3 regions of the Pseudoalteromonas sp. P80D2 genome follow, and region 3 is predicted to be linked to each of the others. Evidence: predicted binding sites of a transcription regulator. Region 3 holds the regulator's gene; each other region holds the start of a gene.
The links. The regulator MetJ, encoded in region 3, represses methionine synthesis genes. The targets are predictions, from matches to a motif close to TAGACGTCTAGACGTCTA.

Region 1 (10,606 bases), on a different contig from region 3:
TCCCGTTTCATGAACCAATTATCATGGTTACCATGACGGTTGTTGCTGTCTTAGGTCTGTTAGTGGCAGGCTTAGTAACAAAATATAAAAAGTGGGGCGTGATTTGGCACGACTGGATCACCTCAATTGACCATAAGCGTTTAGGTGTGATGTACATCATTCTTGCGCTTATCATGCTTTTCCGTGGTTTCGCGGATGCCATTATGATGCGACTGCAATTAGCAATGGCTACCGGCGGTGCAAGTGGTTACTTACCACCAGAACACTATGATCAAATCTTTACGGCGCACGGGGTGATCATGATCATCTTTATGGCGATGCCGTTTATGATTGGTTTAATGAACATCATCTTACCGTTGCAAATTGGTGCTCGTGATGTTGCATTCCCATTCTTAAATAACCTTAGCTTTTGGTTAACTGCTGGCGGTGCAATCCTAATCAATATCTCATTATTCTTTGGTGAGTTTGCGAAAACGGGTTGGGTGGCATATCCACCATTGTCAGAGTTGTCATTCAGTCCGGGTGTCGGGGTCGATTATTATATATGGGCCTTGCAGATATCCGGCTTGGGTACCTTATTAACTTCGGTAAACTTCTTAGCGACTGTATTTAAAATGCGTGCACCAGGCATGACATTAATGAAAATGCCTATTTTTACTTGGGCATGTACGTGGGCGAATATCTTAATTGCAGCATCGTTCCCAATTTTAACAGCGGTACTGGCAATGCTAACGCTTGATCGTTATCTCGATTTCCACTTCTTCACGAATGAATTAGGTGGTAACGCGATGATGTACATCAACTTATTCTGGGCCTGGGGTCACCCTGAGGTTTACATTCTGATCTTACCTGCGTTTGGTATTTTCTCAGAAGTTATCTCAACGTTTGCGGGTAAACGCCTGTTTGGTTATAAGTCGATGGTTTATGCAAGCGGTGCAATTTCGATTTTAGGTTTCATCGTTTGGCTTCACCACTTCTTTACTATGGGCTCAAGCGCTAACGTTAATGCCTTCTTTGGTGTTATGACCATGGTTATTGCGGTACCGACCGGGGTTAAGTTGTTTAACTGGTTATTCACTATGTATCGTGGTCGTTTACGTATTACTGTGCCTGTCCTTTGGACTTTAGGTTTTATGGTGACGTTCACTATCGGTGGTATGACCGGCGTGTTACTTGCTATTCCTGGTGCTGACTACGTATTACATAACAGCTTATTCTTAATCGCTCACTTCCATAACACCATCATTGGTGGTGCGGTATTTGGTTATTTAGCTGGTTTTGCGTTTTGGTTCCCTAAAGCAATGGGCTTCAAACTTGACGAGAGCTGGGGCAGACGATCTTTCTGGTGCTGGTTAATTGGTTTCTTCGTGGCATTTATGCCGTTATACGTACTTGGTTTCTTAGGTATGACACGTCGCTTAAACCACACGAACAACCCTGATTGGAACATTTGGTTATACATTGCAGCTGGTGGTGCGGTGATCATTATGTTCGGTATCTTGTTCCAAGTTGTGCAACTTGTAGTGAGCTTCAAAAACCGCGAGCAACTTGATGATACAACGGGCGATCCGTGGAATGGTCATACCCTTGAGTGGGCATCGGCTTCACCTCCGCAGTACTACAACTTTGCGAAAATCCCTCATGTTGATGACATCGATGCGTGGACAGACATGAAAGAAAAAGGCTTAGCTTACAAGCAAGAAGACTCTTATAGCCCAATCCATATGCCAAAGAATACATCGGCAGGTGTATTAATGAGCGCAGCTTTAACAACCTTCTGTTTTGCCATGATCTGGCACATTTGGTGGCTTGCAGCCTTTGGTTTACTGGGTGCTATCGTGGTGTTCATCAAACGTTGTTACATCAGCGATGTTGATTACTACGTGCAACCAGATGAAATTGTTGAACTGGAAACGGCTCACAATACAGCCGCTACGAAGGAGGTGAATGCATGAGTAGCATTTCTGCAGGACTCGACACCTTAAACGGCGCACACGGTCATGTCGATGCACATGACCATGAGCACCACGATACAGGTGGTAACACCGTATTTGGTTTTTGGCTTTACCTTATGACTGACTGTTTGTTGTTTGCATCATTCTTTGCAACCTACGCAGTATTGTTCATGAACACTGCTGGCGGTGTGTCGGGTAAAGACATTTTTGAACTTGATTTTGTTGCGGTTGAAACCGCAGCTCTACTACTTAGTAGTATCACTTTTGGTTTCGCGATGATTTCTGCTCATGGGCAGAAAAAGGCGGCTACGTTAACTTGGTTGCTGGTTACTTTTGCCTTTGGTGCAGTGTTTATTGGTATGGAAGTTTACGAATTCCATCACCTAATTGCGCACGGTAATGGCCCTCAGCAAAGTGCCTTTTTAACATCGTTCTTCTCTTTGGTGGGCTTACATGGTCTTCACGTAACAGCTGGTCTTATTTGGATGACTGTCCTGATGATTGAAGTTGTGCGCCGTGGTTTAAACCCACAAACAGTGACACGCCTAAGTTGTTTAAGCCTATTCTGGCACTTCTTAGATGTGGTGTGGATCTGTGTATTTACCGTTGTTTATTTAATGGGAGCAATGTAATGAGCCACAGTGAATCACATGTAATGAATAACTTAGAAGTTCATGCACATAACGAACAATCACATGGCAGTGTTAAAGACTATTTAATTGGTTTTGTATTGTCAGTGGTTTTAACGGCTATTCCATTTTGGGCTGTGATGAGTGGTTCGTTTTCTAAAACGACCACTGCATGGTGCATCGTGAGCATGGCGATTGTGCAAATTTGGGTGCATTTGAAATATTTCTTACACCTAAACTTCAAAACTGAAGACGGCAAGGCAAGTTCATTGTCGTTTATCTTTAGTGCTTTAATCATTGTAATGGTGGTTGGTTTGTCGGTGTGGATCATCTACGAATCGAACGCCATGATGATGTACTAATAACAATTACTTGGTAATTGGTAAAAGATTTACGAAAGGAGCTGGTTAGTCTGAGGTTGTGTCTCCAGTTCTCACAGTCTGTTACTAACTAGTTTCTTTCGTAATATTGCGTTTGTGCTGAAAATTAGAGGAGTCGAGGAAGTGTTTCGACGTTATTTAAATGTCACTAAACCTGGCATTATCATGGGCAATTTGATCTCTGTCGCGGGGGGATTCTTGCTAGCCTCTCGTGGTGATGTTGACCCATGGTTAATGATCGCAACCTTACTAGGGTTATCTTTAGTAGTGGCATCAGGATGCGCGATTAATAACGTAATTGATCGTGATATTGATGTTGCTATGGCGCGCACTCGCAAACGCGTCACAGTGACTGGCGAAATGTCAGCAAAGGCGGCTATGGCACATGGCATCGTGCTTGGTGTTATTGGTTTCGGATTATTAGCAGTGTATACCAACGTAGTGGCACTCTTATTTGCTACTTTTGGTTACGTCATCTACGTAGGTGTGTACAGCTTATACATGAAACGTCGTTCTGTGTACGGCACCTTTGTAGGAAGTTTATCTGGCGCAGTACCACCTGTAGTGGGTTATTGTGCCGTAACTGGGCAGTTTGATGCTGGTGCTGTGATTTTATTGGTTATGTTTAGTCTATGGCAAATGCCTCATTCATATGCAATTGCAATCTTTCGTTATAACGACTACCAAGCGGCCAGAATTCCCGTGTTACCAGTAGCTCAGGGGATCGAGAAGGCAAAGCATCACATTGTTTTATATATCGCCGTGTATGCGTTGGTTGTGATGTTATTAACCATTAGTGGTTATACAGGTTTAGCCTTTATGGCTGTAGCCTGTACAACGAGTTTTTGGTGGTTGCTAATGGCGCTTCGTGGCTATCGTCGCAATATTGACGTAAGCGGCTGGGCGCGCCAAGTGTTTGCTTTTTCAATTGTAAACATCACGGTTTTGAGCATAGCTATGGCTTTAGATTACCATTCGGTAGCTCCACAGCTACTTGTTTTAACTTAGAAAAAAGTTGCTAACATATCCCAATGTTACAGTAGCAAAGGCCCGGTTTTTTCTCCACCGGGCCTTTTTTCTTTGTTGTTTTTAAAATCGAGCAGCTTGCTCTACCACAATGCCATGACGAGCCGCTAAACGGCGATGGTCTTTATCATAACCACCCCCAATTACGGTTGCGACAGGTACATTGTGCTCAAGGCAACGTTTGAGAACTAAATGGTCCCGTTGTGCTATCCCTTGCCAGCTTATATCAAGTTTTCCTAAGCCATCTTGCTGCCACACATCTACACCTGCATCATAAAGCACTAAATCTGGGTTTAGGGTGTTTAATAAATAACTCAGCGTATCGTCAACAATGCCTAGGTATTTATTATCAGCGACATTCGGTGCTAAACCTATGTCTAAATCGCTGGCTGACTTTCGAAACGGAAAATTCTTTTCACAGTGAATAGAGCAGGTATAAGCATAGGGCTGATGCGCCAGCATTGCTGCAGTACCATCACCTTGATGAACATCTAGGTCAAAAATAAGTATATTGGTCACTTCACCACTTTTTATCAGGGTTTCGCTGGTAAAAGCGAGATCGTTTACCATGCAATAGCCTGAGCCAAAATCAGTATGGGCATGATGAGTGCCACCGGCTAAGTGACAAGCGATGCCATGTTTAAGTGCTAAACGTGCTGTTTGTAAGGTGCCTAGAGGCGCAGTAAAGGTACGTGCCATCAGCTCTTTTGACCAAGGTAAGCCAATACGGCGCATCGCTTTTTCATCTAAGCGGTTGTGCCAAAGGTCGTGGATATAGTTTTCGCAGTGCACTAATTCAAGAGGTTCAGGGCTGCCAAGCACTGGTTGAGTTAGGTTGTCATTTATTAATCCAAGGTTTTGCACATGCTCATATAAATAAGCAAACTTACTCATTACAAAGCGATGGTTAGGATCGAAACTAAACGAATAATTAGGATGATACACCAAGGGTAAGTGGGGATTTAACTGCATAGCTCATTGAATAGCTGAATTTGCTACAGCATAACGAATCTACCGACAAATGTTTACTCTGGTGTGTGAATTAAATGAGCTAACTCGCGATGTAATAATGCTTCGTCACCCAGATTGAGCTCAATCAATCGTTTTAAGTGAGTAATACTATCAATATCAATATGTTCGCAGCGAAGGCCTGCATGCTGATGCTCAACATGGCACAGCTCCACTTGCATTTTAATCTCGATAGTTGACTCTGGCAGGGTGAAGATTAAGTCAGCTTTACTATGAATAGGCACTAAAAATGAATCACTTTTAGTAATGAGCGCACCTTGTAAAGATAAATCAAGTAACTGACAGTGATAGTCGTTATCTTCGATACGAAGGATCGCAGGGCAAGAAAATAATACCCGCGAAAACTCTCTGCGTTCATTCATAGCTGTATCTCCCACTTTAGTTACTTAATGAGTATAGATCATAATGGAGTGAGTGATAGTAAAGCTTAATGCAACAAAAAAGCCCCTAAACAGGGGCTTTTTGAGTATCAGCTAATTAGCCAATTTTTTTGTATTTAATACGCTTTGGTTGTGCCGCTTCTGCGCCTAAGGTTTTCTTCAACCACTCTTCGTATTCTGTGTAGTTACCATCGAAGAAGTTAATTTGGCCTTCATCACGGTAATCAAGAATATGTGTAGCAATACGGTCAAGGAACCAACGGTCATGCGAGATACACATTACACAGCCAGGGAACTCTAAAATAGCGTTCTCAAGTGCACGTAGTGTTTCAACGTCTAGGTCATTGGTTGGCTCATCCAGTAGTAATACGTTGCCACCTGCTTTTAATAGCTTAGCTAGGTGTAAACGGTTGCGCTCACCACCTGATAGGTCTTTAACGAATTTTTGTTGGTCGTTACCTTTGAAGTTAAAGCGGCCAACATAGGCACGGCTTGGGAATTCAAAGTTACCAATTTTTAATACGTCTTGGCCGTTAGAGATTTCTTGGAAAACAGTGTTGCTTTCGTCCATGTCGCCACGGAACTGATCAACCGTTGCAAGCTCAACAGTGTCACCAACAATGATCTCACCGCTATCTGGCGTTTCTTCACCACTTAGCATTTTGAATAGCGTCGATTTACCCGCACCATTGGCACCGATAATACCTACGATAGCGCCTTTCGGCATTGCAAAGTTTAAGTCATCGATTAATACGCGATCGCCAAAGCTCTTCTTCAGGCCTTTCACTTCGATAACTTGGTCACCTAAGCGTGGACCCGGTGGAATGAATAGTTCATTCGTTTCGTTACGCTTTTGGTAATCGTTTTGCTGAAGCTCAGAGAACTGTGCCATACGTGCTTTAGACTTAGCTTGACGGCCTTTCGGGTTTGAACGAACCCATTCAAGTTCTTGCGCGATTGATTTTTGACGTGCTTTTTCAGATTTCTGTTCTTGTTGTAAACGTAAATCTTTTTGCTCAAGCCACGATGAGTAGTTACCTTCCCAAGGAATACCTTCACCACGGTCAAGCTCTAAAATCCAACCTGCTACGTTATCTAAGAAGTAACGGTCGTGGGTTACAGCAACCACGGTACCTTCATAGTCGTGTAAGAAGCGCTCTAACCAAGCAACTGACTCAGCGTCTAAGTGGTTGGTAGGTTCGTCAAGAATAAGCATATCTGGTTTTTCAAGTAGTAAACGACAGATCGCAACACGGCGACGCTCACCACCCGAAAGGTGTTCAATTTTTGCATCCCAAGGTGGAAGGCGTAATGCATCAGCTGCACGCTCTAACACGTTGTCGATATTGTGACCGTCGTGCGCTTGGATGATAGCTTCTAATTCGCCTTGCTCTTTAGCAAGCGCATCGAAGTCAGCACCGTCCATTGCATACTCGTTGTATACTTCATCAAGGCGGTTTAGTGCATTTTTAACTTCGCTAACTGCTTCTTCTACCGTTTCGCGAACTGTTTTGCTTTCGTCTAGCACAGGCTCTTGCGGTAAGTAACCGATTTTAGTGCCTGGTTGAGGGCGAGCTTCACCTTCAAAGTCTTGGTCAACACCAGCCATAATGCGAAGTAACGTTGATTTACCTGCACCGTTAAGACCTAGCACACCAATTTTTGCGCCTGGGAAAAAGTGTAAAGAAATATCTTTTAAGATAGTGCGCTTAGGTGGCACAACCTTAGAAACTCGACTCATCGAGAATATAAACTTATCTGGTAACACCATGAAAGGAGCCTTCAATTTATAAGAAAAATTAACAGCGTATATTGTATACCCAAACCACCTCAAGGTGCGAGTTTCAGTTGGAATTAAAAGCGATTTAGGCAAGGCATTGATTGCAAACAATAGTGGTTCTATTGTTAAAATCAATAACGCAGTATAAATCGCTTTTAAACCAACCCTTTGGGCGCTTCACAGGCACTTACTCTCATCGTTGTTACTTTTTAAAAGGGACTGCCATTCTTGCAAAGTAACGCCTTGATATTAAGCTCCTGTGAAACGCTGAATTCTGCATCTTGAGGAGGCTTGGGTATAGATGCTCTGTCGCGTATACGTCAACGAAACAGGCTTTTATGGGCTTTGCTTTCAAACAATTAAAATTCATTTGGACATCTAAACATCTAGAGGTTGAAATTTCTAACTATCCGTTCATAATTAGCAGTCAGATAAGTATGCTCGGAGCCAGCTATGCCCATTACAGTAAAAGATGAATTGCCTGCCATTGCAAAGTTACGTCAAGAAAACGTGTTTGTAATGCCAAAAAGTCGTGCTAAAACGCAAGAAATCCGCCCAATGCGTTTGGCCATCTTAAACTTAATGCCAAACAAAGTTGAAACCGAAGTGCAGTTTATTCGCTTGTTAGCAAACTCACCGTTGCAAGTTAATGTTGAGCTGTTGCGCTTAGATACCCATCGCACCAGTAGTAACTCTGAGCAGCACATGGATACGTTTTATCGTTATTTTTCAGAAGTGAAAGATAATAACTACGATGCCATGATCATAACAGGCGCGCCGCTTGCTCATTTAGAGTATGACGAAGTTGCTTACTGGGACGAACTAAAAGTTATTTTAGATTGGGCAGAGCAGCATGTGACGTCTACGCTGTTTTCGTGTTGGGCGGCCCATGCGGGGCTTTATCATCACTATGGTCTTAAACGTGATTTGAAACCAAACAAACTCAGTGGCGTATTTACCCATAAAAGCTATTTTGACCATGCAGCGCTAACGCGTGGCTTTGATGATACCTTTTTAGTGCCACATTCTCGTTATGGTCATATTGATATCGATAAGATCACTGCCTGTGAAGAGCTGGTGGTGCTTGCCGGATCAGAGCGAGTTGGTGCCTACTTAATTAAAAATAAATCAGGCAGCCAAGTGTATATTACTGGCCATCCAGAGTACGATGCTCATACCTTAAAAGGGGAGTATTTACGCGACCAAGAAAAATCAGCAGATGCGCCTAAGCCAGAAAACTACTTCCCTGACGATAACCCAGACAACGAACCGTCGAAAACGTGGCAAAGCCATGCCTTTTTATTGTTTTCGAATTGGTTAAACTATTATGTGTACCAAACTACACCGTATGATATTAACTTAGTTAGCCAAGATGTAAGGACTAACAACTATGCCGAGTAATGCAGTGAATAAACGCGAACAATTAACCGAGGCGCTAAAACAGCGAATTTTAATCCTCGATGGCGCGATGGGCACCATGATCCAAGAATATAAATTAGAAGAACAGGATTATCGCGGTGAGCGCTTTAAAGACTGGCATGTACTTATTAAAGGCAATAACGATTTATTAAGCCTGACTCAGCCAAAAATCATTGCTGATATTCACCGTGCTTATTTAGAAGCGGGTGCCGATATCATCGAAACGAATACCTTTAATGCCACGACTATTTCGATGGAAGATTACGACATGGCGAGCCTTAGCCGCGAAATCAACCTCGAGTCAGCGAAGCTTGCACGCAGCGTGTGTGATGAACTTGAAGTAAAGGATCCTAGCAAACCGCGTTATGTAGCCGGTGTGCTTGGGCCAACGTCAAAAACCTGTTCTATTTCACCAGATGTAAACGACCCAGGTTATCGTAATATCAACTTTGATAAGCTAGTGGCTGCCTATGTTGAGTCTACACTGGCATTAATGGAAGGTGGTGCTGACCTTATTTTGATAGAAACCATCTTTGATACCCTTAATGCAAAAGCGGCTTCGTTCGCTGTAGAAGAAGCATTCGAGCAAGCTGGTCGTAGTTTACCTGTGATGATATCAGGCACCATTACCGATGCCTCAGGCCGTACTTTATCAGGGCAAACCACAGAAGCATTTTATAACTCAATCCGTCATATCAAACCGCTATCAATCGGCCTTAACTGCGCCCTTGGCCCTGACTTACTGCGCCAGTATGTTGAAGAGTTATCGCGCGTTTGTGAAACCTTTACCTCGGTGCACCCAAATGCAGGTTTGCCAAACGAGTTTGGCGAATATGATTTAGAAGCTCCTGAAATGGCAAAAGAAATTATTGATTGGGGCAAGTCTGGCTTTATCAACATTGTAGGTGGTTGTTGTGGCACGACACCGGCTCATATTAAGGCGTTTGCGAAAGGCCTTGAAGGTGTTAAACCTCGCCAATTACCTGAGCTTGAAGTGCGTATGCGCTTATCGGGCCTTGAAGCGTGTAACTTAAACTAGGAAACCGACATGACTGACCAAATTGCTGTATTTACTAACGTCGGTGAGCGTACCAATGTAACAGGCTCGGCTAAGTTTAAGCGCTTGATCATGGAAGAAGATTACGAGACTGCTCTCGATGTTGCCCGTGAACAAGTAGAAAATGGCGCGCAAGTGATTGATATCAACATGGATGAAGCCATGTTGGACTCGAAAGCGGCGATGGTAAAGTTTTTAAACTTAATTGCCTCAGAGCCTGATATCTCAAAAGTACCTATCATGGTCGACTCATCTAAATGGGACGTGATTGAAGCAGGCTTAAAGTGTATTCAAGGTAAGGCCATTGTTAACTCAATTTCACTTAAAGAAGGTGAAGAGCCTTTCATCCGCCAAGCTAAGTTAATTAAACGCTTTGGTGCTGCTGCGGTTGTAATGGCGTTTGATGAAACCGGGCAAGCAGAAACTGCTGATCGTAAGTTCGAGATTTGTCAGCGTAGTTACAAAATACTCGTTGATGATATTGGCTTTCCGCCAGAAGACATTATTTTTGACCCGAACATTTTTGCCGTCGCAACGGGCATTGAAGAGCACGATAACTACGCTGTTGAGTTTATCGAAGGTACGCGCCGAATCAAGCAAGGCTTACCGCATTGTAAAGTGTCGGGCGGTGTATCGAATGTGTCGTTCTCGTTCCGAGGTAATAACCCAGTGCGTGAAGCTATTCACTCTGTGTTTTTATACCACGCGATTAAAGCGGGTATGGATATGGGCATTGTAAATGCTGGCCAATTAGCGGTTTACGACGATATCCCCGAAGAGCTGCGCAAAGCTGTAGAAGATGTGATCCTCAATAGCGACCCAGGTGCTGGTGAGCGACTTGTTGAACTTGCACCAAAATACTCAGGTATGGCGCAAGCAGAGAAAGTAGAAGATTTAGAGTGGCGTACTTGGCCTGTTGAAAAGCGCCTAGAACATGCGTTAGTAAAAGGC
Region 2 (10,606 bases), on a different contig from region 3:
CGTTGGTTTTTAATGCGAGCAGTGCCCTTCGAGCATGCATCAAAACGCTTTATCGTCATCAGCCATATAAATATTACCGAACGTAAAATCGCCGAGCAGCAAGTACAAGAACTCGCCCGTATCGATGGCCTCACACTAATAGCTAACCGACGTCATTTTGATGATTTTTATAAGCAAGAGTGGAGTCGCTGTGCACGTTTAAAACACCCCTTGTCGTTAGCCATGATTGACCTTGATAACTTTAAGTCTCTTAACGATAACTTTGGTCATCTGGTGGGTGATATTTGCTTAAAAGAAGTGGCAAAACTATTACCAGATTATACTCGCAGACCTGGTGACTTGTGCGCTAGATACGGCGGTGAAGAATTTGTACTGGTACTCGGTAATACGCAAAGCCATCAAGCACAAAAACTCGTGACGCGGTTTATGGCAGCGCTAAATACGCTTCAACTACCAGAGCTTGCCGGTCATCCCTTAACGGTTAGTATTGGTTTAGCAACTATCTACCCTAGTAGCATTGATGATGCCATGTTACTCATTGAAATGGCTGATAACGCGCTTTATCAAGCAAAAGAAGCTGGCCGAAATCAGCTTGTAATTGCTGATAACATCGAGCCATTAAACCTAGAACAATGCCCCTAATTAGGGGCATTGATTAGAGCTTTTTTATCCAGTTATTACTGAAATACTTTTTCGACATCAAGTACTGAAATGTTTTTCGCTGGTATTGCAAGTTTATAGTCAGCAATCACTTTGTCTTCAGCAACAAGTTCTGCTGGTTTTTCAGCATTATACACCATAGGTGATGTTTGCTCTGAAACTAAACGTTTTTGCATGTCTTTGCCGTCACCAGTAATAAACACATAGTGAATATTCTCTGTTTGCAGGTTATCGCGAATAACACGGTTAACATCATCAAGGGTTAGCTTTTCAAGCTTGCCGCGCACATAGTCAACAAAGCTCTCAGTGTTATAGAACTCACTATCAAGCGCATAACCTAATTGGCGATCTTGGCTTGCAACCATTTGTGGCACAAAGTTAATTAAGAAGTTACGAGTCGCTTCAAAATCTTCTTTGCTGATGCCATTTTTAATTAGCTTATCAAGTTCAAATAATGCCGTACGCGTTGCAAAGTGCGCATCGTTATTAGAACGAAGCGGACGTAACCACACTTGGAAAATTTGCTCTGAACGACCTAAGTTAGCATCAGGTTTAGTTTGGAACATACCGCGTGGGAAGTACTCAATGTATGCATAGTCACCATAGTTCATACCACGGGTTTGACGAATACGCTGATACAAGAAGCTGTTTGAGCTGCGGTGTTCGCCAAAGTAAGAACGCACTAACCAAAGCGCTGTCCAGTCATCGCTACTACGAATTGTATCGATTGGGAAACCAAATGACACAGCGGTAGATTGCGCTGATTTTTCAACAATCGTTGCATGATGACCTTTAAGTTCTGGCGCATCAGGGATCGTTAAGCGGCTTTCTTTACCTTGCGGAAGCGATGTTAAATCTTTTAGCATAGTCGATTTAACATCACTCGGAATCGCACCAATTAGACCCACTGTTAATTTAGATTGAGTAAACTGGTTAGCATAAAACGCTTTTACATCGTCAAGTGTCAGTGCTTCAAGATCTGATAAATCACCATAGTTATAGCTTTCATACGGATGGCCTTTATAAAGCTGATGATATAGCACTTCTTTACCTAACTCTTCGTCATTTGACGCTTTCAGACCTGCTTTAATGCTATCAATAAGCTCTTTTTTCAGGCGTTTAAAATCATCTTCTCTAAAGCCAGGGTTTAACAACTGGTCGCTAACAAGTGCATACCACTGCGCGGCATTGTCTTTATGTACACGGCCGCGTAGTGAAATCATCTCTTTATCGATTTGATAGCCAAAGCTTCCCGCTAGTGGATATAACGCTTTTTGAATATCTTTGTAGCTCATCGTTTCTGAGCCACCTTGCGCTAGCATCGCTGCAGTGAGTGCTGCTAAACCTTTTTTACCATGTGGATCAGCCGCTGCGCCGGTATTAAATAACCAGTTAACATCAACCAGTGGTGAGCTATTGGTTTTATCAAGTACTTTAAAGTGACGCTCTGTTGGGGCTTGCTCAATACTGGCAACCAAGGCATTTAAATCAACTTCTTGCTCAAAACCAGCCACTTTATCAAGCGCCGACATTGTCACCGTGGTACGGCTCGGATCAACAAAATATTTGTTTGCTACCGCTTTGATATCTTCTGGCGTGATGCTATCAGCAGTTGCGTACAGTTGGTTAATAACCTCAGGGTCGCGTTCAAAATGCATGTAGCTTGCAAGCGTTGACGCAATTGACTGCGATGAATCAAGACCATTAATAAAGCTGTATTTTAGGTTTGATTTTAAATCCGCTAACTTTTGTGCATCAACTAACTCAGTACGTGCTTGCGCATAAGTACGGTTAATCGCATCACGGGCTTTCGCAAGGTCCGCTTCGTTTTCGACTTTTACAAAAACATGTAGTAAACCCGGATCTTTAGTATCTGGGTTATAGGTAAACATTTGGCTGGCAATTTGTTTATCAACAACAAGCTCTTGATAAAGTGCCGAGTTGTTAGAGAAATACAGCTGTGAGATCAAATCAAGAGCGGCACGGTCTTTTTGAGTAGGATCCCATGCAGTGCCTTTGTATGACACAAGCAACCAGTGGCCTGGTAAACCATCATTTTTTTCATGTACATATTTTGCGGCTTGTTGCTTTGGTTCAACAGGGATATCTGCTTGGTAATCGCCTTTTTTCCAATTACCCCAATGCTTTTTCACCATTGCCATGGTTTCTTGTGGATCAACATCACCTACGATGACTAAAGATACATACTCAGGCTTATAAAATTTAGCGAAAAACTCTTTACCATAGGCCATTTGATCAGGCATGGCTTCAATGTCTTCGAAAAAGCCCATGGTGGTGTGCTTATAGGTATGCTTTTCGAATGCTTCGTTACGAACCGCAGAAAGTAACTTACGAATTGGGCTAGCATTATTCTTTAAATACTCACCTTTTACAGTCAGCGCTTCAGTACGGAACTGCTCTTCGCTGTAAGTCAGGTTTTGGAAAATATCAGCTTCAATTTCGAGCACTTTATCTAAGTGCTCTTTTGAGAAGTTTAAGTGATAGTTAGTGTAATCGTTAGTCGTATACGCGCGATTATCAACACCTGAGTTTTTTAAAATATCTGAATACACATCTTGTGGGAATTTTTCAGAGCCTTTAAACATCATATGCTCAAAGAAGTGTGCAAAACCGGTTTTACCTGCTTCAACCTCATTACGTGAACCAACCGATACTGGAATTTGCAGTGACACAACATCAGGGTAATCTGTTTTAACGACCATCACGCGAAGGCCATTCTCAAGCTCTTCTAATAGATAATCTTGGCTAAATACACGGTTATCATCTTGGCTTACTTGCTGCTCAATTTCGACTTCTTTAACCATAGTTGACTGTGAGTTACTTGCGCAGCCACTTAAAGCAAGTGTTACAGCAACACTGGTTGCTAATAATCTAAATTTCATAATGTTCCCTTGTTAGTTATTTTTCTCATAATCATTGCTGCTTGATTATGCATCAAAGCGCCTGAAAATATGAGGGTCAGAGCAATAATTTATGTAAACAGGTGTGTCAATTTTGCGAAACGCTCAGCTTTAAACTTGAGTAAAATTCATAGTCATTGAAAAACTTTCAAGAAAAAAATCTATCTAGACGTCTAAATGGCTGCTATATTATTTGTCATAGACATTAGCACGAGCTGGAATGAGGATTATGGCTTTATCATTACAAGAGAAAATTGAAGACACCAATCAAGGCGTCTACCTAATTGGTACCACACCACCAAAGTCAGGTACTGATAAAGCACAGCTTGAGACCATTGCTCAGAAGCTACTTGGTCGTTTACACGAAATTGAATACGATGGTGTAATCATCTACGACATTCAAGATGAAAGTAGCCGTATTGCAAAGCCGCGTCCTTTTCCGTTTAAAGAAACGGTAGATCCCCGTGAATACAGTCAGTTACTACGTAGCTTGTCGCAACTTGATGTGATCACTTATAAAAGTGTTGCCCAGCGTGGAGAAGCAGAGTTTACCGAGTGGTTAAACGAAACACGTAACGACTTTGAACTAAAAAACTTAGTGTTAGTGGGTAGTCCATCATCTCATGGCGATATCAAATTAAGCCTACCTGATGCATATAAAACGCTGGCAAAACAGAACAATGATGTATTTTTAGGTGGCGTTACTATTGCAGAGCGTCATGCCAGCAAACGCAATGAACATGAGCGTTTAGTTGAAAAAACAGCACAAGGTTGTAAGTTTTTCATCTCGCAAGCGGTTTACAATGCTCAAGCAACGATTGATTTGATCACTAGCTATGCGCGTAGCTGTAAAGCACAAGGCACAACACCAAAACGCATTATTCTAACGTTTACCCCTTGTGGTGGTGAAAAAACCTTAGAGTTTATGGAATGGTTAGGTATCTCAGTACCAGAAGCAACTAAGTACCGTATGTTAGATTCGGCAAATACATTGAGTGAATCAGTGCGTATTTGCCGTGAGAATCTCGACTTAATTTTACAAAGCTGCGCACATTTAGATGTACCGCTAGGTTTAAATATTGAGAGCTTAACCAATCGTAAAGAAGAAATTGATGCGTCAATTAACCTTTATCGTTTACTTAAAGCAACCATGGAATTAAACCTAGCTGAGAAGCAAATAGCTTAACGTGCAGCCTTAGAGGCTTGCTTTTTCTCATACATGTCTTCATCTGCTCGTTTTAATAGCTCAGCAAAGTTTTCTTTTGGCTGAGCTATTACCCCTGAACCAATACTTAAGCTCGTGACAGGAATGCCCCTCTTCTCTAAATTCACTTGGAAAGTGGTGTTTAGCTTATCAGCGATGCTGTCTACGCAATCACCGGGCTGAACTTGCAATAACGCAATAAACTCATCACCCCCTAAGCGGCCGATAATATCGGTTTCACGTAGGCATTCTTTCATCGTGTCAGCTAAACAAATCAGTGCGAGATCGCCCACTTCATGGCCATACGTATCATTGAGTGGTTTAAAGCTATTTATATCGATAAATAAACAACTAATATCAAAACCAAGACGTTTCGATATATTTAATTTATGTTGGCAAAGCAGATCTATTGCACGGCGGTTATAAATATTAGTGAGTGAATCGAGCATGGCAATTTCACGCATCTGCGTAAAGTTGTCTAACAGTGCAAGGTCATCTTCAACCATATCGCGAAGCTGCTCGATTAGTTCTAAAAAGCTCTGTTGATAATGGGTTTGTTTAAAATCCATAACACAAAAGGTGCCAAACGGATCACCACTTGGCCAGCTAATTGGCACCCCAAGATAAGACTCAAAACCATCTTTTACCAGTGGGCTGTCATCCCATTGACTATCTTGACTGGCGTGATCAACATAAAGCGGTGCCATGTCACGCAGTACTTTTTTGCAGAAGATATTATCGTCGGCGCTTAATTCAGCCCCGGCATCATAGGGATTTTCTTGTTGCTCACTGGAGACGATAATACGATAGACATCATCTGTTTTATGAACGATGAAGCCTGCGGGAGCAGAAAACAACTCGGTCATGAGATCAATTGTTTTCTGCCACTTTTCTAAGGAGAACTGTTTATCAGCGCGGCGGAACGTCCATTTATTCTCTTCTAACATACTAAACTCTCAACTTTAGCCGGAGGATAGTATAAATATATGCCAGATTTAGGAACGTCTCCTACTTTTTTGCCCTAAAATACGTTTTTTATCACGAGAGCGGCGTGCCTTATTCGTATTTTTACGAACTTGCTTTGGCTCTTTGGTTAAATCAGGCTCATACCCTGGTAACCACTGCGGCGTGAGCCTTGTGTCGAGTAAGATATCTATTTCGTCCAATAGCCACTGCTCATCGATGCTAACCAGCGACATCGCCATCCCTTTCTCGCCAGCACGCCCTGTTCGACCAATACGGTGTACGTAGTCCTCAGCCACATAAGGCAACTCATAGTTAATCACATACTTGAGTGAGGCAATATCAAGACCTCGGGCAGCAACATCTGTCGCAACCAGTACTCTTGTCGCACCTGATTTAAAATTTTGCAGTGCTTTATCACGCGCACCTTGGCTTTTATCGCCATGAATAGATTCGGTTTTTAAGCCGTCTTTACACATTTCTTTAGCAAGCACATCGGCGGTTTGTTTAGTACGAGTGAATATCAGTACTTGCTGCCAATTTTTCATGCCAATCATGTGTGATACCAGCTCGCGTTTACGGTCTTCATCAACCGCATATACTAGCTGCTCAACTTCAACCGCTGCTGAGTTGCGTTTATTCACTTCAACTAATTTAGGATCATTTAATAACTGCTTACTGAGTTTAAAGATGCTGTCGTCAAATGTGGCTGAAAAAAGTAAAGTTTGGCGCTCTTTTGGCACATGGCGCAAGATGCGTTTAATTTCGTCAATAAAGCCCATATCAAGCATGCGATCAGCTTCATCGAATACCAAGGCGTTAATGCTGGAAAGTTTAATACTGCCTTTGATCACATGATCAAGTAAACGCCCTGGTGTTGCCACTACAATCTGCGCCCCTTTTATGGCTTTAATTTGTGGGCCAATACTAGCACCGCCATAAGCCAGTGCTGCTTTTATTTCAGTATGCGCTGCATAACGCTCTACACTTGCAAATACTTGCTGAGCGAGCTCACGGGTCGGCGTTAAAATTAGGACTTTAACGGCATCAGGGAGTACTTCAGCAGATAACAAATTATGCAGTAGTGGTAAAACAAACGCGGCGGTTTTGCCCGTTCCCGTCTGTGCACTGCCCATTACATCTGCACCCGCTAAAATAAGTGGGATTGTTTGCGCTTGAATTGCTGTGGGGGTGTGATAATTCTCTTCTTGCAAGGCTGTTAGCAATGCAGGGTCAAGATTTAATTCTGAAAAGGTCGCTACTGACATAGTCTGAAGTACATTTGGCTATAAAAGCGCTATTGTACGCGGAACATCAGCAACAAAAAAGGCGCAATGAGCGCCCTTTGTAGCAATTGTAAAGATTACGCTGGTTTAAGTGATTCTTTACGTTGATTATAAAAACTAATTAGGTCATCAACTGTTGCTTGGCAATAATCACGAATGCCAGACACAAGCATGTGTTTTTCACCCGACCCTACTTTTTCGCCATTTTCTAACAGGTTGAAGCGAAGCGTGATTTTGCCGCGTTTGCCAGTAAACTCAAAATCAGGCTCAGCAAATTGTAATTCAGGTGCGCTGATATCAAGGCGATCAAGGTTAATCAGCATTGATTCGTAAATCACCATTGGGCGGGCTGGGTTGATCATCACATCCTGCTTCCCCATCAATGGAATAATCACGTGCGGGAAAGTCGTGCCAGAGAACTCAACATAGTTTTTGATTAAGCTATTTGTTAACTCAGGACATTGGCTAATAGCCCCTTCTCGTTTCACTTTTAGCATGACTTTTTCGCCATCGGTGATCGCAAACTCATCAGCCCCTTCAGGGAAAGTCAGCTTTGAATTTTCATCAACCATGCCTGCAAACGTGAATTCCATTTTTTCACTGATGCCATAGCGGTTTAAAACCAGCGAAAAAAGTAAATCGCCCGGCACACAAAACTTTTTGGCATCTTTATCATGTAAAGGATTGAAATCATCAGCCACTAACTTGGCAAAACGACAGCCTTGCTCACGTGAGATAGAAACGTAATCAGCATGTTGCTGATAATAAGGACTTAACATAATTGTTCACTGCTTAAACTACTTATAACCTGACTATACTACCAGATAAAATGAAAATAGAGGTCGAATCTGTTAATTATTAATCACGCGCTCAGCATATGTTTAAATGCATGAGCTAAAATAGTGGTTTTGATAGGCTAAATTTAAATTGTATCAATTTGTACGAAACAATTAACAAATAACGCAGAATAGTAAAGACTAAGGCCCAACTAAATTTAGTGAAAAACTATTAGCTAAAACTAAATATAAATTCAGTTTCCCTTTTAAAACAACAAGCTAACTTTAGAATATAAAGAAAATACGCCAATAGGTTGAAATTACTGGCTTTGCATAGCACCTATTTGTAGCTATAACGATAAATGAGGTATGATAGACACGCTTTTTTATCGTGTAATCGCCACTCATAGGCTGCATAAATAATAATTATAATAAACGGCAAAAAAATGAGTACTCAAAGTGAGTTGGGCAGGTTACATCAGCTTTCGATGGTTATTGTTACTTTGAAGAAAAGACTTCTAAAAAACAGAGACTTGGTTAAATGATAAACCGATTTAGTTGGCTATTACTGTTTTTTTGTCTTTGCTTTTCGTCGCTTTGTTTAAGCGATGACAGTCCCGAGCAACCTTTTTTTAAAGTCTCACCCACCGTGTGTGTGACAGATGCAAAACAAAAAGCCTGTGAGTTTAATATACAGATTCATTTTCGTGTTGCTCCCTTTAAAGAACTTTGTTTAGAAATAACTCAGCGTCCTCAGTATACGCAGTGTTACAAACAAGGTGGTTTAATTATCGAGAAATTAACGGTTAAGACTGAGCATCCGCTTACAGTGAAATTAATTGATCCATTGAGCAATCAAGTTGTTAAGCAACAACTACTGTCAATAGCAAGCTATGAAGCTAAAGATTACCGAATAAAACGGCGCTTTGGCTGGAGTTTATAATGCAGCATATTTTTTTAATTGAAGATGATGTGAAATTAGCAAGCTTAATACAAACGTTTTTGTTAAAGCATGGCTATACCATAGATGTATTTAATACTGCCGAGGCGTACCGTAGCAGTGAAATCACCTTCATGCCTTCACTGATCATCTGTGATGTGATGCTACCGGATGGCAATGGCTTTGAGCTAATTTCTCAATTGAAAGAAAAGTACAGTTGCCCTGTTATTTTTCTAACGGCACTGGATTCTGTGCAATCACAAATTAAGGGCTTAAACCTAGGTGCTTACGACTACCTTGTAAAACCCATTAAGCCTGAACTGTTACTCGCCAAAGTTAAAACGATTATCGCCCACACTGTTGGCCAAGATAACTTTTCGCACCAAATTGATATTTTGCGTATCGATAGTAAAAAACGCGATATCTATTTTCATAACACAGCATTGAATCTCAATGAAAGTGAATTTGAGATCATTGCCTACCTTGCGAAAAACACCCCTGAACCGGTTTCTCGTGAGGTATTATTCAAGCATGTTATTGGCCGTGAGTATGACGGACTTGACCGAGCGATTGATTTAAAAATTAGCCGTTTACGTAAAAAGCTTAAAGAAACCATTAGCGAGCAAAAAGAAACGCTAGATATCAAGTCTGTACGAGGTAAAGGATACAGCTTGGATATTTCAAAAATATGAAGCAACAATTTTTTAAGCTGTACTTAATTATCACGGTAAGCTTAATTGCCTTAGTTTTAGCTTTTGGCCAGCTTTATAATCAGTTTTTTTCTGAGCACATACCGAGTGTGCAAATAAGTGTTGCTGAACTTGCTCAAATAGCTGAGCAAAAAGAAACGAGGATCAGCTCCTTTAACCAAAACGAGCTTGTTTTACCTGATTCATTACAAGCTAAATTCGATAAAGATGGCATTATCAGCGTCACCGAAAACAATCAGCAGTATATATACCTCAAAGGCAATAACGGCAGCATCCAAAAAGTTGGCCCCATTTCTTTGATTTCGCAAGCCAAAACTGACTGGCTTGCTTTTTTTGCCTTTTACTTTTTACTTGGTTCGATGATCTTATTATTCATTCGCCCAGTATTTCGCGATTTGAGCTTATTACAACGCGCAGCTCATCGCTTTAGTAAAAAACCGCAACGCATAGAGCTTGATATAAAACCAAATTCATCTATTGCGCCATTAGCCAGCACCTTCACTCATATGTCTGAGCGCATCAATAAGTTTGTTCAGCTACATAATGACTTATCGCGTATTATTTCTCATGAAATTCGCACTCCCCTTACCCGTATGCGATTTGCTTTGTCGATTGCCGATTTGGAATCTCAAGAAAGTAGCCAAATAGAACGCGATATCGATGAGATTGAATTACGTCTAGAGCAGTACTTATCGTTCGCTCGCTTAGAGCACCAACAAAGTGTGTTTAATCAGGAGAAAGTTAACTTAGCTAAACTGATCAACACAGAAATTGCTAAATTTGATTTATACAAAGAACTCAAATTCATTCCTGCGCTTGAAGTAGACACAGCCTATTGCGAAGCAAGCTTTATGGCAATCGCGGTACAAAACTTACTGATCAACGCCACAAAATACGCAAAACACTCTATCCATATAAGTAGCACAGAACAAGCGGGCTATTACAGTATAAGCATTACAGACGATGGACCTGGCTTACCAATTAATGCGGATGCGTTAATTGAGCCTTTTAAACAAGGTGAAGGAGATAAACTAGCGAGTGGTTATGGATTAGGACTTTATATTGTGTATCGTATTGCCAGTTGGCATGGCGGTAAAATTAGCTTGGCTAACAGTTCGCAAACAGGCGGTGCAGAGATCACCATTA
Region 3 (10,606 bases):
AGCAGCACAAGTTTACTACGGCAAAGACCTCAATGAGCTTACTTTAGCGCAAATGGCGATGATCGCTGGCTTACCTAAAGCTCCTTCAGCCCTTAACCCTATTCGCAACCCTGTACGCGCAAAGGCACGTCGCAACGTTGTACTAGGCCGTATGTATACCGAAAAGTATATTACACAGAGTGAATACGAAGAGGCTATCAATGCACCAATTACAGCTAAATTCCATGGTGCAGAAATTGAAGTGTACGCCCCTTATATCTCTGAGATGGTGCGTGCTGAAATGGTTGAACGCTATGGTCATGAGCGTGCTTACAATACTGGTTTCAAAGTTTACACCAGTGTTGATTCAAATATTCAGCAAGCTGCACAAGATGCCATTGTTGATAATCTACACGCTTACGACATGCGTCATGGCTACCGTGGTGCTACGGCTCAGTTATGGGACAGCGAAAATGAAAGTCCACTTAACCAAGAAGAGATCTTATCTAAATTAAAAGATGTCAAAGAGTTTGGTCCACTATTAGCTGGTGTTGTAACTAATGTCGCTGAGCAATCAATTGATGTGCTATTAAAAAGCGGCGAACAAGTGACGGTTGAGTGGGATGGTCTAAAATGGGCACGCAAATATATTACCCGTTACCGTCAAAGTTTCGCACCAAAAACGGCTACTGAAATTTTATCAGCGGGAGCGCAAATTTGGCTGCGTAAAAATGCAGATGAAAGCTACATTCTTAGCCAAGTGCCAGAAGCATCGAGCGCACTTGTTTCACTTGACCCACAAGATGGTCGTATTAAAGCCATTGTCGGTGGTTACAGCTTTGAACAAAGCCAATACAATCGCGCAGTTCAAGCAAAACGCCAGGTTGGTTCAAACATCAAGCCATTTATTTATTCAGCAGCACTTGAAAACGGCTACACACTCGCTTCAATTCTTAACGATGCACCAATTAATCAATGGGATAAAAGCCAAGGTGTTGCATGGCGCCCTAAGAATAGCCCGGCGGTTTATAATGGCCCTATCCGAATTCGCCGTGCACTCGCTCAATCGAAAAACGTAATTTCTGTCCGTTTACTACGTGGTGTAGGTCTTGAACGTACTGCAGATCACTTACTTAAGTTTGGTTTTTTAAATAGTGATATTAATCGTAGCGAGTCATTGGCCCTAGGTAGTGCCTCAATCACTCCTCTTGAACTAGCTCGCGGGATGAGTACTTTCGCCAATGGCGGCCACTTAATTACCCCTTACTTTATTTCTGAAATTCAGGATTCTGCTGGTAATGTGTTATTCAAAACAGAGCCAGAACTGGCCTGTGATGAACCAGAGCAAGTTGTTACACCAGAGTTTGCATCATTAGATGATAACCAATTGGATCAAGCACAAAGTGTGAGCACGCCACGTTGTGCTCCGCGTATCATTTCAAAGCAAAATGCATTCTTAATTTCGCAAGCTATGCACAGCGCAATTTGGGGTGGTGGTAGCTGGACTCACAAAACAGGCTGGAGTGGTACAGGTTGGCGTGCACAGGCCCTTGACCGCCGTGATCTAGCAGGTAAAACAGGTACCACCAATGACTCGGTTGATACCTGGTTCAGTGGCTTTAACCGCAATGTGATGACCTCGGTATGGGTTGGTTTTGATAACCCAGGAAAAGCCCTTGGCCGTTCGACCTACAATAGTAACCTCGATAAGTCACAAATCTCTGGTGCAGAATCGGGTGCTAAAACCGCGCAACCTGCATGGGTCGACTTTATGCGTGCTGCCCTCGATGGCATGCCAGAAGCACCTATTGAGTTTCCTGAAGGTTTGGTATCGGTTCGTATCGACTTAGCAACAGGTCTTTTAAGCCATAAGAATGACTATACCAGTCGTTTTGAATACTTTATCAAAGGAACAGCACCAACCAAGTACGTACTCGATCAACCAACAGACGTATTTGAAGAAAAGCTCACCACAGAGGAAGAGTTGTTCTAAATAACTAAGTTGCTATAAGACATAAAAAAGCGCCCTTCTGGGCGCTTTTTGCTTAGCTATTTAAACTAAGATCAGCAAAATTATTTTAGGTTATTTACCAGCCAATATAGGTCTGAATGAACCCCAGCGGCAGTGACTTCTTTACCCGCTCCAGGGCCTTGGATCACCAACGCATTATCTGTATACCACTGTGAATTGATCACAAAAATGTTATCGCCCGGTTTAAGGCTGGCTAATACATCATCTTTACCAACATTGACTAAACCAACCTGAGCCTGAACCTTACCATCAACGAGTGTAATAGCACCGGTGTAGCGCACCACTTTGTCTTCTGCCGCAGCTTGGGCTGCTTTTTCTGTCATGAATTCATCGAGTAGCTGTTTGTTTGCAAGAAAATCTTGCCAGCTACCTGCAGCAAGCTGTTCAGGCATTAGTGGTGTCAAAGCAATATCATCTAGCTCTAAATCAAGGCCTAGATCACGCGCTAAAATCAGTAGTTTACGCTGCATATCACGGCCAGATAAGTCTTCACGAGGATCTGGCTCTGTATAGCCCATTTGCTGAGCTTGAAGCACTAAATCTGAAAACGGCACGCTGCCATCATAACTGCTACATAACCACGATAAAGTACCCGAGAATACCCCTTCAATACGGTTAATGCTGTCTCCGCTATTTTGCAAATCAGCTAAAGCAAAGTTAATCGGTAAACCTGCGCCCACACTGGTGTTATAACGCCACAACAAGTTTCGCTCAGCCAAATTAGTGCGTAGGTTTTGATACCAGCTATTTTCTGCGGTACCCGCATATTTGTTTGCACTGATCAAATGACAGTTAAGCTCTACAAAATCAGGATACAACTGACTAAAAGCCTCACTGGCAGTGATATCAATCACCACTTTGTGCTCATAATCTAGCTCATTGATACGTGCTAATAACTCAGCTTTGTCGTAGCTTTGCGCTTCATTATGCCACTGCTCTTGCCATGTTTCGGTATTTAAACCACTAGCACTAAAAAGCATTTGCTTAGAGCGTAAAAGAGCTACTACTTTTACTTTGTACTGAGCAGATAAACGAGCAAACTGAGTTTGTAGTTGCGATAAAAACACTTCGCCTACATTACCAAGGCCAGCAACAATAATAGCAAGCTCTTGACCTTTGTTTACCAGCTTGTCATGTAGAAGAGTTAAAACATCACTATCAATTGCCTGATCGTTTAAGATCAACACATAGTTATCGTCTTGTTGTACAAAACGAGGATGAATGCTTTGCTCTTTTAAAAGCGCTGTTGCTTGCTCTGTCAGCGCAATTACATCAGCCGTTGGTGCAACCACTGCACAACCACTTAAATTTGACTCGACAATATTGGCACGGCCCGCTAAGTGGCTGACAACTTGGTGAGTGCTTTGACCTGGCACTAATAAGTAAGTATCTCCATCTTTAGTAAAGTGGTGCAGGCTGTGTTGAATTAATTGACTAAGCTCACCGACTTCACCACTGCTTAGTTTATCAACCCGTAATAAATCGATGTTATCTAAGGTAGTAATAAAACGCTTTGCTTTACTATAACCTTCTTTGACTACTTCGGTTGGCGTTGCATCACAATCAAAACTACTTCTTACCACCAATTTAATTTCTGTGTCTTTTAAAGGCGACAAGGTTTTTGCATGCAATACTGGGTTACCTAAACGCGCTAATAAGTTAGCTTGCTCGCGGCACACCTTGGCATACTTAACTGCATTTTTAACTTTACGAGGATCAGTACTAAATACCCCTTGTGTGTCTGTCCAGATAGACACTTGCTTAGCAAAAGTATAACTCGCTAACAAAGTGGCACTGTAATCACTACCATTGCGGCCTAATGTCACCGTATTACCTTGGCAATCTGCAGCTATAAAACCCGTTACTACGTTGATATGTGTTCTGCTAATCGCATCACTGCATTGCTGTTGGTTTTTTTGATGTAAAAGCTGACCATCATTTAGAGTAAATAGCTGCCTTGCATCAACATCTTGCGCATCAACACCTAACTGATTTAGGTAAGCGGCCAATAACCGCGCCGACCACACTTCACCATGAGCAAGTAAAGGTGCTTCAAGTAACTGCTGCTGACTAATTAATTCATTTAATACGGCAAGTTCATCTTTTAACTGTGCCAAAGCCTGTTGTTTATTCTGACCGGTAAGTAGCTGCTCAATTAAAGCCCGTTGATTGTTATCAATAAGCAATAGAATATCGCTAACAGCCTGGCTATCTTGCTGCTGGTAACTTTGCCAAAGCTTTACCAGAGTATCGGTTGTTTTACCCGATGCCGACACAACGATGCAATCGCCCTGCTCAGTATTCGCAAGAACAATGTTCGCTACCGCATGGTAACGATCTGCCGAGCTTAAGCTTGAACCACCAAATTTATGAACAATATTTACCATTTCTTCTACCACAATGCCGTATGTGCTGGCGTTAACTTAAATGACGTGTTTTGTTGTGTATCTTGCTGTGCTTGCTTAGCTTCAGCTTTTGTAACTTGCTGGCCTTGACCTGGTTTTACTAAATTGAAAACACGGTCTAAATCTGCAATGAGATCTTTTACGTCTTCAATGCCTACAGAAATACGGATCAGCGTATCGCCCACACCAGCTTCAAGGCGCGCTTTAGGCTCCATGCCTGCGTGGGTCATTGTTGCAGGGTGACAAATCAAGCTTTCTACCCCACCTAGCGACTCAGCAAGGCTAAAGTCTTTAAGGCTGGTTAAAAACGCTGCGGCATCGTTAATGTCGCCTTTAATATCAAAGCTCACCATGCCACCAAAACCGCGTTGCTGTGCTTTAGCAAGCTCATGTTGTGGGTGAGAAGCAAGGCCTGGGTAGTAAACTTGGCTTACATAAGGTGAACTCTCTAAATACTCAGCAATGGCAAAGGCATTTTCTTGGTGCTGCTTTAAACGTACATTTAAAGTACGTAAACCACGAAGCGTTAAGTAGCTGTCAAATGGTGCACCAGTAATACCGATATTATTCGCCCACCAAGCAAGTTCATCGCCTAGCTCTTGCGTTGCAGCAATCACTGCACCGCCCACTACATCAGAGTGACCATTGATGTATTTAGTGGTTGAGTGCACAACAATATCAACACCAAACTCAATTGGGTTTTGTAATGCAGGTGATAAGAAGGTGTTGTCAGCCGCAACCAAAGCACCGCACTGCTTAGCAATGCTAGTGATTGCTTTAATATCTGTTAAACGCAAGATTGGGTTACTTGGCGTTTCAATCCAAATCAACTTAGGTTTAATCGCTAAAATTTCTTGGAGATTTTCAGATTTAGTTAAATCCAAAACTTTTAGTTTTAACAGGCCACGTTTTTCAAGCGAGGTGAATAAACGGTAACTACCGCCATAACAGTCATGTGGGATCACTAACGTGTCGTCACTGTTTAATAGCTGAGTTGCTAAATGCACAGCAGACATACCTGTTGCAGTGATAATACCTCTAGCACCACCTTCAAGCTCAGCTAAGGTTTCAGCTAAGATATCGCGATTTGGGTTACCACTGCGACCATAGTCATACTGGCGCTTAGTATCAAAATCAGCAAATGAATAGGTGGTTGATAAGTAAATTGGTGGTACAACCGCACCATGATGTTTATCGGCTTCGATGCCGTGACGAACAGCAATCGTCGCTTTATTTTTTTCGCTCATTTCATCACCTATTCTTAAATTGGATGTTTAGACGTCTAAAAGGTTAGATGATCAAATATGAGAAGTCAAAGCATTTATGGCTTACACATAGAAGTTTATACATTTACACCACTAGATGGCTAAATAACTAGTATTTGACTATCTTTTTTAAAGAGATAGAATTTCCGCATCTTGCGCTGTGAATAAGGCGTAAATCACTGACAACCGAGGCAACGAAACAACTTATGGCTAAATGGAACGGTGAATACATTCACCCATATGCAGAACACGGTAAAAAATCAGAACAAGTAAAAAAGATTACCGTATCGATCCCACTTAACGTATTAAAAGTATTAACTGACGAGCGTACACGCCGCCAGATCAATAACTTGCGTCATGCGACGAATAGTGAGTTATTGTGTGAAGCTTTCTTACATGCTTTTACAGGTCAACCATTACCAAATGATGACGACCTACGTAAAGACAACCCTGAAAAGGTACCTGAAGAAGTTAAAAGAATTATGCAAGAAATGGGATTAGATATCCCAGTGCTTGATTCAGAATAAGTATTTCGGCCATCGGATCACCGCCGATAATCGCAGATATAAAAAAACTCAGCCTAGGCTGAGTTTTTTATTGCGCGATATACCTAATAGCTAATTAAGCTTAACGCATGTAATCTTCTGGCATGTCGATTTGCGCCACACCCGACTCTACTGCTGCTTCAGCAACAGCACGTGCAATACGTGGTAATAAACGCGGATCCATAGGCTTAGGAATGATGTACTCGGCACCAAACTCAAGTGACTCAACGCCAGCTGCTTTTAATACTTCACTTGGTACAGGCTCTTTCGCGATGCCGCGAATAGCATGAACTGCAGCAATTTTCATTTCATCATTAATTGCCGTTGCACGAACATCTAACGCACCACGGAAAATGAATGGGAAACAAAGCACGTTATTTACTTGGTTAGGGAAATCTGAACGACCCGTTGCCATAATTAAATCGTTACGCGCACTGTGTGCAACTTCTGGAGCAATCTCAGGATCTGGGTTTGAGCATGCAAACACGACTGGCTTATCAGCCATCAGCTTAAGATCATCTGCTGTTAACAGGTTAGGACCTGATACACCAACGAATACGTCAGCATCAGCAATAACATCTTGTAATGTACGCTTATCGGTATTGTTAGCAAATAATTGCTTATACTCGTTTAAGTCATCACGACGTGTATGGATCACACCTTTACGGTCAAGCATATAAATGTGTTCACGTAGTGCGCCACACTTAATTAAAAGCTCCATACAAGCCACAGCAGCAGCACCGGCACCTAAACATACGATGATGGCATCTTCGATGTCTTTACCTTGCACTTCAAGGGCGTTAAGCATACCAGCAGCAGTTACAATAGCTGTACCATGTTGGTCATCGTGGAAAACTGGAATATCACAGCGCTCGATAAGTGCTTTTTCGATTTCAAAACACTCAGGCGCTTTAATATCTTCAAGGTTGATACCACCAAACGTATCAGCGATGTTAGCAACCGTATTAATGAAATCTTCTGTTGTGCGGTGTTTAACTTCAATATCAATTGAATCAAGACCAGCAAAACGTTTGAATAGTAACGCTTTACCTTCCATTACAGGTTTTGATGCAAGCGGACCTAAGTTACCTAAACCTAAAATTGCGGTACCGTTTGAAATAACTGCAACCATGTTGCCTTTGCCTGTGTATTTATAGGCATTTGCTGGATCAGCAGCAATTTCACGGACTGGTTCAGCCACACCTGGGCTATAAGCTAAAGCGAGATCGTTAACCGTTTCGGCTGGCTTGGTTAGTTCAACACTAATTTTACCTGGAACGGGGTGAGCGTGGTAATGTAATGCTTGTTCACGAAAATCTGACATAACGCGATAGTATCCTGCAAAAAGTTAAAAAGTGAGAGAGCTTGCATCAGTACGATACCTGTAATGTATAAAAATTCCAAGTATTATCAGGTCTATCCTGTTATATGCTATATCGCTTAATTTTAAAGGATTTCCCAACAATTTCTGTGCATAGTTGCGATTAATCAGACATAAAAATTCACCTATTTATGACCTTTTAAGCACGTGTTTTTGTATTTTATACGCACGTACACTGCAATTAGCCGAAGTTAGCCCAAAACAGCCATTTCAACGAAGTTCACAGCATTTACTCACAAAGTTATTTAAATTTATTATTTTTAATAACTTTTATGAAAGTTTATACAAAAAAGAATATAGCCAAGGGGTGGCACTTTGTCTGCAAAATTAGCGACATAATGTGCATAACAGCCAGAAATAGTTATGCAAGATACATAAGTGAAGATGATGAGTGAGTAGCAATGTTAATAAAGAATTTTGTGAATTTTAGGCACAAAAAAAGCACCCTAAGGTGCTTTTTTTAACTAAACAGCAGAGATTACTTCTTGCTGCTAAGTGCACCGAAGCGCTTGTTGAAACGATCAACACGGCCGCCAGTGTCTAAAATCTTTTGCTTACCAGTGTAAAACGGGTGACACTCAGAACATACGTCTAAGTGGATGTCTTTACAAAGAGTTGAGCTAGTTTCGAATTTGTTACCACATGAACAAGTTGCAGTGATAGCTTCGTACTTAGGGTGAATACCTTCTTTCATAGGGAACCTCTAGTTAAGGCCGTATCGCTCTCCAAACCCGAAGTCTGGCACCATACGCAGTTAATACAATTAATAGGCCGCGTATTTTATAGCTCAAGAAGCCTTACGACAAGCTTTAAATACATCTTTCGCTAAAAAAATAACCAAGTGGAGCCTTGTTCAGTATTTGTTGGTAGGTTTTTAACTGCAATTTTAGTACATTATCTTTCTATCATTGTTTCAGTTGAGTTGTTATGCACTTTGTAGAAGTTGCCATAAAAGTCCCTTTACAGCGTACCTTCGATTATAAAGTTGAACAGCTGCTGCATAGTCCTGAGTTAAAGCCAGGTATGCGCGTTCGCGTGCCATTTGGTAGCCAAAAAAAGGTTGCCGTGGTCTTGGCTCTTAAAACATCAACCGATGTTCCCGCTGACAAAATAAAGCCGATTATTGATGTTATAGACGACACGCCTGTTTTATCTGAGCAACACTTAGCATTACTAAAATTCACAGCACGCTACTACTGTTACCCATTGGGCGAGACCATTCATACGGCACTTCCGGCTGCATTAAGGCAAGGCGAATGCCCAGATAAAACCAGCATCAACATGGTTGAGCTGACCGATAAAGGTGCAAAGCTGCCGTCGCTAAAAGGAAAAACCCAGTTAAATTTATTAAAACAGCTAGCCGAATCGGGCAAATCATCGGTTACAGAATTAAAAGCACTCGGATTTACCAAAAAAACCATCGACAGTCTGCTTGATAAAGAACTGATCACTCAGTTTATTGAACATGATAACCAATGGCAGCAACGCGCGCCGACTGTTGGTAGCAAGCCAGTGCTTAATAAGGAGCAAGCTGTTGCCTGCTCCAGCATTAACCAAGCTCGTAGCTTTACCAGCTTTTTGCTTGAAGGGGTTACCGGAAGTGGTAAAACCGAAGTGTATTTGCAATGCCTAGAAGAAGTGCTAAAAAAAGGTCAGCAAGCCTTAGTATTAGTGCCTGAAATTGGCTTAACACCCCAAACAGTCAACCGTTTTCGTCGTCGCTTTCCTGATACTCCGATTATGCTATGGCACTCAGCCCTAACAGATAACGAACGCTTACAGACCTGGCGTTTTTGTGAAAAAGGCAGCTGCGCTATAGTGATCGGCACACGTTCGAGTATTTTCTTACCCTTTTTATCTCTTGGCATGATCATCGTTGATGAAGAGCACGACAGCTCTTTTAAGCAACAAGATACACTACGCTATCATGCTAGAGACCTAGCCGCTTATAGAGCATACCAACATAATATTCCGCTCGTTCTAGGTAGTGCCACACCGGCACTTGAGACCTTACATAAAGCAATTAATAACAAATACCAGCTGTTGAGCCTTACTGAGCGAGCTCAAACCAGCACCGATAACCAGTTTCAATTAATGGACATGAAAGGTCAGCCTGAGCAGGCGGGGATTGCCCATGCTAGCCTTGCCTATATGCGTCAGCATTTAGAACGTGGCAAGCAAGTGATGGTATTTTTAAACCGTCGTGGTTTTTCGCCTACTCTCATATGCCATGAGTGTGGATGGCTAAGTGAGTGCTCACGTTGTAGCACCAGTGCAACCTTTCATAAAGCCATTGGCCAGATGATTTGTCACCATTGTGGTGAACAACATCAGGTGCCCCACCAATGCCCTGATTGCGGCAGCACGCAGATTTTTCCAAATGGCAAAGGCACTGAACAAATCGAAGAGTTTTTAACACAAACCTTCCCTGACATTCCGATTAGTCGTATCGACCGAGATTCAACACGTCGTAAAGGCAGCTTAGAAAAAGCCCTTGATGATATTAACCAAGGCGGTGCGCGTATCTTAGTTGGCACGCAAATGTTGGCAAAAGGCCACCATTTTGCCGATGTTAGCCTTGTTTTAATCCTAGATGTCGACAGTGGATTATATTCGTGTGATTTTCGCGCCACAGAGCATTTAGCGCAACTGGTTACGCAAGTGGCAGGCCGTGCTGGTCGCAGTGGTGAACCTGGGCAAGTATTATTACAAACTCACTTTCCTGAGCACCCGCTACTGCAAGACTTAGTTAATAATGGTTACCAAGATTTTGCCCGTTACGCACTCACAGAGCGAGAAGACGCGCAGCTTCCGCCAATCACAAATATGGCTATGGTTCGTGCCGAAGGACATAACATAAATCAAGTGATGGATTTTTTAACTGATTTGGTTCCTGTCCAGAACGTATCTGGTATACAATTGCTCGGTCCGATACCTGCACCACTGGAACGTGTAGCAGGTAAATATCGCTTTCAGTTACATATTCAGGCGCAGGAACG

Region 1: a site for MetJ is predicted at 7,551-7,568, ahead of VRK28_RS12265 (homoserine O-succinyltransferase). Genes of this name have one in related genera too.
Region 2: a site for MetJ is predicted at 3,748-3,765, ahead of VRK28_RS05270 (methylenetetrahydrofolate reductase). Genes of this name have one in related genera too.

Annotation. Positions count from the first base shown of each region.
Region 1 is NZ_JAZDAR010000047.1:59,965-70,570, forward strand. Features, by position in the region: gene cyoB (cytochrome o ubiquinol oxidase subunit I) at 1-1,955, shown strand, start outside; gene cyoC (cytochrome o ubiquinol oxidase subunit III) at 1,952-2,587, shown strand; gene cyoD (cytochrome o ubiquinol oxidase subunit IV) at 2,587-2,946, shown strand; gene cyoE (heme o synthase) at 3,088-3,972, shown strand; gene VRK28_RS12250 (histone deacetylase family protein) at 4,054-4,962, opposite strand; gene VRK28_RS12255 (PilZ domain-containing protein) at 5,016-5,381, opposite strand; gene ettA (energy-dependent translational throttle protein EttA) at 5,497-7,170, opposite strand; gene VRK28_RS12265 (homoserine O-succinyltransferase) at 7,633-8,580, shown strand; gene VRK28_RS12270 (homocysteine S-methyltransferase family protein) at 8,570-9,637, shown strand; gene metH (methionine synthase) at 9,647-10,606, shown strand, end outside.
Region 2 is NZ_JAZDAR010000026.1:95,644-106,249, forward strand. Features, by position in the region: gene VRK28_RS05260 (sensor domain-containing diguanylate cyclase) at 1-642, shown strand, start outside; gene VRK28_RS05265 (M16 family metallopeptidase) at 678-3,563, opposite strand; gene VRK28_RS05270 (methylenetetrahydrofolate reductase) at 3,811-4,767, shown strand; gene VRK28_RS05275 (sensor domain-containing diguanylate cyclase) at 4,764-5,732, opposite strand; gene VRK28_RS05280 (DEAD/DEAH box helicase) at 5,781-7,016, opposite strand; gene VRK28_RS05285 (DUF3581 domain-containing protein) at 7,112-7,813, opposite strand; gene VRK28_RS05290 (DUF3019 domain-containing protein) at 8,352-8,753, shown strand; gene VRK28_RS05295 (response regulator transcription factor) at 8,753-9,442, shown strand; gene VRK28_RS05300 (ATP-binding protein) at 9,439-10,606, shown strand, end outside.
Region 3 is NZ_JAZDAR010000028.1:64,817-75,422, reverse strand. Features, by position in the region: gene VRK28_RS07440 (penicillin-binding protein 1A) at 1-1,972, shown strand, start outside; gene metL (bifunctional aspartate kinase/homoserine dehydrogenase II) at 2,053-4,398, opposite strand; gene metB (cystathionine gamma-synthase) at 4,404-5,663, opposite strand; gene metJ (met regulon transcriptional regulator MetJ) at 5,888-6,208, shown strand; gene VRK28_RS07420 (malic enzyme-like NAD(P)-binding protein) at 6,309-7,550, opposite strand; gene rpmE (50S ribosomal protein L31) at 8,086-8,301, opposite strand; gene priA (primosomal protein N') at 8,535-10,606, shown strand, end outside.